Regions from separate parts of the Megalodesulfovibrio paquesii genome, predicted to be linked through region 1. Evidence: predicted binding sites of a transcription regulator. Region 1 holds the regulator's gene; the other holds the start of a gene.
What was found. The regulator sigma-54, encoded in region 1, starts transcription at its own class of promoters, with help from an activator protein. The targets are predictions, from matches to a motif close to CTGGCACGGNNNNTGCTT.

Region 1 (3,959 bases):
GCAGATCGTGCACGGAATGGTCGGTGGTGTCCACCACCAGATCGGCCAGATTGCGCAGGGGCAGCAAGGCCTGTTTTTCGAGTGCAATGGCTTCTTCAAGCCCCACACTGCAGCTGCCTTCGCCCTCCTGCGGCTGACCCATCTGGACCAGCTGGACCATGGGGTGCGGGCGGCGGGTGGCGGCATAGCGGCGCATGAGCACCGGAGTGCGTGCCTCAAGAAAGAGGACCTGGGGGGTGGCCCCCAGGTCCTTGATTTCTTGGAGGACGAGTTTCCAGGCGGAGGCGGCGTCGTCGGCCGTGCGCACATCCACCCCCAGGGCCAGCCCCTGGAACTTGCGGCGGGATTCGCCGGCAAAGAGCTGCACCAGCTTGGGAGCCAGACTGGGCGGGATACCGTCCACGGTGAAGAAGCGCAGGTCTTCAAACACGCCCAGGGCCGTGGATTTTCCAGCGCCGGACAGTCCGCAGACCACCATCACCGGAAAGGCGGAGGTGGCCGGGAACAAGCCCGGCGCGGCTGAGGACGCCTCTGCGCTCAAGTTCTCGCCAGCAGTTTCCACAGGCTCTCCTTGTCCGGCGCGCTCAGAAAATCACGCCGGAAGGCATCGTCTTTCAGCAGCCGGGAGATGTGGGCCAGGATGCGCAAATGCATGCCTGCCACCTGTTCCGGCGCCAGCACCAGAAAGAAGATGGAGCAGCGCTTGAGGTCCAGGGCCTCGAAGTCCACGCCTTCCTTGCTGCGACCGACCACAAGGACAATCTTGTCCAGGTCCGCCAGCTTGCCGTGAGGGATGGCAATGCCGTCTCCGATGCCGGTGGTGCCCAGGTATTCGCGTTCCAAAAGCACCTGCAGGGCTTTTTTGGCATCAAAGCCGGGCATGGTCTCCGCCACGGGGGCGATGAGCTCCTGCAGCACAGCCGGCTTGGCCGTGGCGTGCAGGTCGGGCAGCACCAGCCGCGGGTCGAGGAATTCCTCCAGTTTCATACCGCTTGACCAAACTCCCTACATGCCGGGGTCGATGAGGCCGTAGTCGCCATTTTTGCGGCGGTACAGGACATTGACGCGGCTGGTTTCAGCATCCAGGAACACCAGGAACTGTTCCTGGGAGGTTTCGAGCTGCTCGGCAGCTTCTTCCACGTTCATGGGTTTGGGCTGGAAATGATCGGAATCGACGATGCTGCGCTCCCGGCCGCCAGAGGGCGTGGGCGTGAGCTGGAAGACTTCCGTGCGCACGGTGCGGCCATCGAGGGCCACATCGCCACCCTTGCGCTTGTCCTTGCCCTTTTCCCGGTGCTTGCGCATCTGGGCATCCAGTTTGTCCAGCACGAGGTCCACGGTCTGGTACATGTCCTCGCTGGATTCGGAGGCCGAGAGGTGCAGGCCGTCGCCCACAAGCTTCACTTCGGCCATGTGGCGCTGCTTTTCCACGCTCATGGCCACTTGCAGCTCCGCGGAGGCGTCGGTGCGTTCCAGAAATTTGGTGAGTTTTTCGAATCGGCGCTGGGCGTATTGCTTCAGGTGCTCGGACGGTTCGAAATTCTTGAAGGTAAAGGTAATCTGCATAGGCGCTCCCGTGAGGTGCGCCGCCGCGCCGCGTAATGCGTCGGGCGGGGTTTGTGGATCAGAACATTTCCCGTCGCTTGGAGGAGGAGGGAATGTCCAGGGCCATACGGTATTTGGCCACTGTACGGCGAGCGATGTTGACATGCAACGTGTCTTTGAGAATTTCTGCAATGCGCTCGTCAGAAAGCGGGGACTTGGGGTCCTCGGCGTCGATGTGCTTTTTGATAAGCGCTTTAACGCTTTCCGAGCCCACCTGGGTGCCGTCATCCAGCTCCAGGGCGCTGTTGAAGAAGAATTTCAACTCAAAGGTGCCGTGGGGGGTGGCCATGTATTTGCTGGTGGTGATGCGGGAGACCGTGGATTCGTGCATGCCGATATCTTCGGCGATGTCCTTGAGAATCAACGGCTTGAGCTGCGTCACTCCATGCTCGAAGAACTCGCGCTGGTGTTTGACCACGCTTTCCGCCACCTTGAAAAGCGTGCGCTGGCGTTGGTAGAGGCTCTTCATGAGCCACTGGGCCGAACGCATCTTTTCCTGCAGATAATCCCGCTCCTTATCACTGCCGCGGGAGGGCAGGTCGCCATAGGCGCTGGAGAGTTCCAGCCGGGGCAGGCCGTCCTCGTTCAGGAGCACCACCCATTCGTCGCCCAGTTTGTACACAAACACGTCCGGGCTGACGTAACTGGGTTCTCCCGAACCGAAACTGGCGCCGGGCATGGGATCCAGACCCTGGATCACCTCCAGGTACTCACGCAGCTCCTCAAGGGAAATCTTAAATTTGCGCGCCAGCGGCTTGTAGCGTTTCTTTTCCAGATCTTCCAGATGCTCGCGGACCAGCTCCACCAGGATGGGGTCGGTATCCATCTTGTAGAGCTCCAGCTGCAGGAGCAGGCATTCCTGCGGCGTACGGGCGGCCACACCCACGGGGTCCAGCCGCTGGACCTTGTGCAGCACGGCCTCCACCTCATCCACCGTGCCGCTGGTCATGGCGGCCAGCTCTTCAGCCGAGGCCTGCAGATAGCCCGAGGAACCGAGATTGCCGATGATGGCGTCGGCGATTTCCAGCTCACGCGGGGTGGCACCGGAAAGCCGCAGCTGCCACTCCAGGTGCCCTTCCAGGCTGTGGCTGGAGGTGAGCCGGGCCTCAAAGGAGAGGCCGTCTTCGGGGATTTCCACCTCGCGCTGGTTCATCTGCCGCGTGGTGGAGGCAAAATCCCCGATGTAATCCTCCCAGTCCGCACTTTTGAGCATGTCGCGCTCAGTCACGGCGTCGCGCTCCTGGCCGGCGGGACTGGCATCCTGAAAGGAGGGTTCGGGGGCGGTTTCCTGAAGGGACTCTTCCAGGAAGGGGTTTTCCAGCAATTCCTGCTGGACCGTCTCTAGCAGCTCGATCCGGGAGAGCTGCAACAGTTTAATGGCCTGCTGCAGCTGGGGAGTCATCACCAACTGCTGGCTCAGCTTGAGGGACTGTCTGAGTTCCAGGGCCATGTGTCCGTAGTGCTCCGTTCGCTAAAAAATTAACAAGATTGACAAGAAAATGCAGCTGTGTTTCGCAGGCTAACATCCTGGACGGGTTTGAGTAGTGCCACAGAAGCACGCCCCTTGCAAGACGTGGCGGCATGCAATGTTGATTCCAGCGGTGTCAAGCGGAAGTTTAATATTTTTCCCGTTGAATTTGCGCTGGTTGGTCTCTATTCAGACTTGGGGATGCAGAAAAGAGTTTACCGCTGCGCTGAGTTTGCCCTGGGCCTGAAGAATGAACCGGATGGCTTCCCGCGTGGCGGCGTGTCCGCCAGGGAGCCGGCTGGTCCAGAGGGCCAGGCGCCGGCATTCCGCCTGGGAGTTGGGCACGGTCATGGGCAAGCCCACTTTCTCCATGACCGCCAGATCCACCCAGTCATCCCCAAGAAACGCCGCCTGGGGCCAGCCCAGGCCATGCTTGTCCAGCATCAGCTGCAGGGCGCCCACCTTGTGGCGGTGGCCGGGTTGGTAATCCTCCACCCCGAGTTCCTTCATGCGGCGGGCCACCACAGGAGAATCCAGCCCGCTGATGACCGCCACATGGAGCCCCTGGGCCTGGGCAGCCTTGATGCCCAGGCCATCCTGGGCATGGAAGAGCTTGTCCGCCGGGCCGGCTTCCTTGTACAGAAGCCGGCCATCGGTCAGCACGCCGTCCACGTCCAGTACCAGCAAGCGCACATGACGCGCCGCGCCCAACGCCCGGGCGCGGCGGATGGCAGGATTGCCCCGGCCTGCGGGCAACGGGCGGCGGGGCGGCCTCACGCCTGGTTGCTCCTCGTGGCGATACTCCCCTGTAACACCTTGGCAGCCTTGATGAATTCGCGGAACAACGGATGCGGGCGCATGGGGCCGGACTGGAATTCCGGGTGGA
Region 2 (3,959 bases), on a different contig from region 1:
GCATTGAGCAGGTTATTGTCAATCTGGTGCTCAATGCCTGCCAGGCCCTGCCGGACCGCAGCAAGAGCATTGCACTCTATACCAAACACCACGCTGCGGCGGGCAAGGTCGTCCTGTGTGTGCGGGACCAGGGCGTGGGCATTGCCCCGGAGCACCTGCCGCACCTGACCGACCCGTTTTTCACCACCAAACGCGACACCGGCGGCACCGGGCTGGGGCTTTCTGTCTCTGCCGGAATCCTCAAGGAATACGGCGGGCAACTGACGTTTGAATCTGTCCCTGGCCATGGGACCACGGCCTGCATCGAACTTCCCGCTGCCCGTGAAGACGCCGGCGAGCCCCTGCCGAGTAAGGACGGGGCAACGGATCCCGACCTGGAGCGCTCGTCATGACCTCCACCCCCTTTCCCAGCTTCGGCATCCTGCTGGTGGACGATGAGCCGGCCTGGCTCCGCTCCCTTTCCCTGACCCTGGAGTCTTCCGCCGGCATCACCAACACCTTCCTCTGCCAGAACAGCGCCGACGTGCCGGCCCTGCTGGACAAGGGCGGCATCGGCCTGGTGCTGCTGGACCTGACCATGCCCGGCCCTTCTGGCGAAGAGCTGCTGGAACACATCGCCGAGCGCCATCCCGAGATTGCCTGTATCATCATCAGCGGCGTCAGCCAGTTGGACACCGCCGTGCGCTGCATGAAGCTCGGGGCCTTTGATTACTTCGTCAAAACCGACGAGGAAGACCGCATCGTCAGCGGCGTCCTGCGGGCCGTACGCATGCTGGAGCTGCGCGAGGAAAACCGGGCCGTTTCCAGCCGGCTGGCCGCCGGCGGGCCGGCGCATCCCGAAGCCTTTGCCTCCATTGTCACCTGCTCCCGGACCATGCTGGCCGCCTTTGCCTACATCGAAGCCGTGGCCAAAAGCAGCCAGCCCCTGCTGGTGACGGGCGAGTCCGGCGTGGGTAAGGAGAACATCGTCCGCGCGGCGCACACCCTGAGCGGCCGGCAAGGTCGTTTTGTGGCCGTGAACGTGGCCGGGCTGGACGACACCATGTTCGCCGACACCCTCTTTGGCCATGTGCGCGGGGCCTACACCGGCGCGGACACGGCCCGGAAGGGCATGGTGGAGGAAGCCGCCGGGGGCACGCTCTTTCTGGATGAAATCGGGGATCTGAGTCCGGCCTCGCAGGTCAAGCTGCTGCGGTTGTTGCAGGAGGGCGAGTTCTATCCCCTGGGCAGCGACCAGCCCAAGCGGCTCAGGGCGCGGGTCATCGTGGCCACGCACCGCAATCTGCCCGCCGCCGAAGCCGCAGGGACGTTGCGACGGGATCTGTATTACCGCTTACGCACCCATCACGTGCACATCCCGGCCCTGCGCGAGCGCAAGGAAGATATCGAGCCGCTGCTGCATCATTTCCTGCGCGAGGCCGCGGCCGAGATGGGCAAGCCCAAGCCCACCCCGCCGCGGGAGCTGGCCGCCTGTCTGGCAGCCTACGGGTTTCCTGGCAATATCCGCGAGTTGCGGGCCATGGTCTACGACGCGGTGAGCCTGCACAAGGGCCGCGTGCTGTCCATGGCCAGCTTCCTGGACGCCATGGGACTGAACGGCCAGACCCAGCTCTGTGCGCACCAGCCGCCGCCCAACCCCTTCCAGCACTGCGACCGCCTGCCCACCTTTGGCGAGGCCGCGGAACTGCTGGTGGCCGAAGCCATGACCCGCGCCGGCGGCAACCAGACCATGGCCGCGCGCCTGTTGGGCATCTCCCAGCCGGCCCTGAGCAAGCGGCTCAAGCAGATGCAAGGCGGCGCCTGAAGCCGCCAAGCCCCAACCCCCATAACCCGTTGAAGGGCCATAACCGGGGCTGGATTTTATATTCCCCTGAAATAATGCCACCTTTCACGTCGCAGCAGGCCCTTCCATAAGAATAGTTATGCCTGTTTGCACAGATTCAGCTCGGCTTTGATTTGTCAATCCATGCAATCAAGCTCTGTTAGGTATTTGGTTCTTCTTGGCACCATTGCTGCTTTTGTCAGGACGTCGGCGGCTCGCGCGGCCTGTTTGCGTCCCCAAGCACCACGTCCCAAAGGAGAACACCATGCAACGCGCCATGAAACTGCTGGCCCCGGTCCTGCTGGGCCTGGCCCTCTGGCTCATCCCGGCCCCTGAGGGCCTCACCCCCGATGCCTGGGCCTACTTCGCCCTCTTTGCCGGCGTGGTGCTGGCCCTGGTGCTGGAACCCATTCCTCCGGCCCTGGCCGGGTTGATCGGCGTCACCCTGGCCACCATCTTCCGCCTGGTGCCCGCCGCGCCGGACAAGGCCGCTTCCGCCGGCGACGCCATCAAATGGGGCCTCTCCGGCTTTTCCAACGGCACGGTCTGGCTCATCTTTGCGGCCTTCATGTTCGCCCTGGGCTACGAAAAGACCGGCCTGGGCAAGCGGCTGGGCCTGACGCTCATCAAGCGCATGGGCAAGAAGACCCTGGGCCTGGGCTATGCCGTGGCCCTGGCCGACCTCATCCTCGCGCCCTTCATGCCCTCCAACACCGCGCGCAGCGGCGGAACCATCTTCCCCATCATCAAGAACATTCCGCCCCTCTACGGCTCCACCCCCGAAAACAACCCCCGCGGCATGGGCGCCTACCTGATGTGGACCGCCCTGGCCACCACCTGCGTCACCTCCTCCATGTTCCTCACCAGCCTGGCCCCCAACGTGCTGGCGCAATCCCTGGTGGAGAAGACGGCCAAGATCACCCTGAACTGGAACCAGTGGTTCGTGAGCGTGCTGCCCGTGGGCGTGATTCTCTTTCTGGCCACCCCGCTGCTCACCTACATCCTCTATCCGCCCAAGCAGAAGACCTCCGAAAACGCCCCCATCTGGGCCGGTGAAGAGCTGGACAAGCTGGGACCGATCAGCGGCCGCGAGATCATCATGGCCCTTCTGGCCGTGGGCGCTCTGTTGGGGTGGATCTTTTTGAAAGGCTACGTGGATGCCACCGCCGTGGCCCTGGTGGCCATCTGCATCATGGTGGTGGTCAAGGTCGTTTCCTGGGACGACGTGCTCGGCTACAAGCAGGCCTGGAACGTGCTGGTCTGGTTCGCCACCCTGGTGACCCTGGCCGACGGGCTGGGCAAGACCGGCTTCCTCAAGTGGTTTGCGGCGATGGCCTCGGCGCACATGCAAGGCTTTTCGCCCACGGCCACGCTCCTGGGCCTGACCGTGCTCTTCTTCGTCAGCCATTACATGTTTGCCAGCGTCACGGCGCATGTGGCCGCGCTGCTGCCGGTGATGCTGGCCACGGCCATGGCCGTGCCCGGCCTGGACATGAATGTGGCGGCCATGGTCCTGTGCGCCACCCTGGGCATCATGGGCATCCTCACGCCGTACGGCACCGGCCCCTCGCCCATCTACTTCGGCTCCGGCTACATCAAGAGCAAGGATTTCTGGGTGCTGGGCTTCATCTTCGGCACCATTTATCTGGCGGTCTTCCTGCTCGTGGGCTTCCCCTGGATTCTCATGCGCGGGTAAACAATCATGGCGGCGGGGTGCGCTTCAGCAGGAAACGCGCCCCGCGCCCTTTGCCGCAAGATGGCAGGAGAGCGCCCTTCAGGCGCTCTCTTGCTTTTTTGGAGGACCAACTTTACGATTGGCCATGCTTGGCATACACGATCTTCCGCTCTTCATCGCCTCGGGCCTGCTCCTGAACATCACCCCCGGGCCGGACATGCTGTACATCATCGGTCGCAGCTCGACCCAGGGTGCGCGGGCCGGCATGGTGGCCGCCCTGGGCGTGGGCGCAGGCTGCCTGGTGCACATCACTGCGGCCGCCCTGGGCCTTTCCGCCCTGCTGGCGGCCTCGGCCACAGCCTTCACCGGGCTCAAACTCGTTGGCGCGGCCTATCTGGTGTATGTGGGAATGGGGATGTTGCTGGCCAGATCCCAGGCCAAAACCACGCACCCTTCGGCCGA

Region 2: ACYQ00_RS13370 (anion permease) is a predicted target of sigma-54. The motif match lies at 2,001-2,018, and genes of this name have one in related genera.

Annotation. Positions count from the first base shown of each region.
Region 1 covers NZ_BAAIGQ010000005.1:1,006,946-1,010,904, reverse strand. Annotated here, with positions in the region: gene rapZ (RNase adapter RapZ) at 1-541, opposite strand, end outside; gene ACYQ00_RS11150 (PTS sugar transporter subunit IIA) at 538-987, opposite strand; gene hpf (ribosome hibernation-promoting factor, HPF/YfiA family) at 1,006-1,566, opposite strand; gene rpoN (RNA polymerase factor sigma-54) at 1,625-3,055, opposite strand; gene ACYQ00_RS11135 (KdsC family phosphatase) at 3,263-3,802, opposite strand; gene pyrG (CTP synthase) at 3,847-3,959, opposite strand, start outside.
Region 2 covers NZ_BAAIGQ010000006.1:117,910-121,868, reverse strand. Annotated here, with positions in the region: gene ACYQ00_RS13380 (transporter substrate-binding domain-containing protein) at 1-392, shown strand, start outside; gene ACYQ00_RS13375 (sigma-54-dependent transcriptional regulator) at 389-1,804, shown strand; gene ACYQ00_RS13370 (anion permease) at 2,088-3,518, shown strand; gene ACYQ00_RS13365 (LysE family translocator) at 3,643-3,959, shown strand, end outside.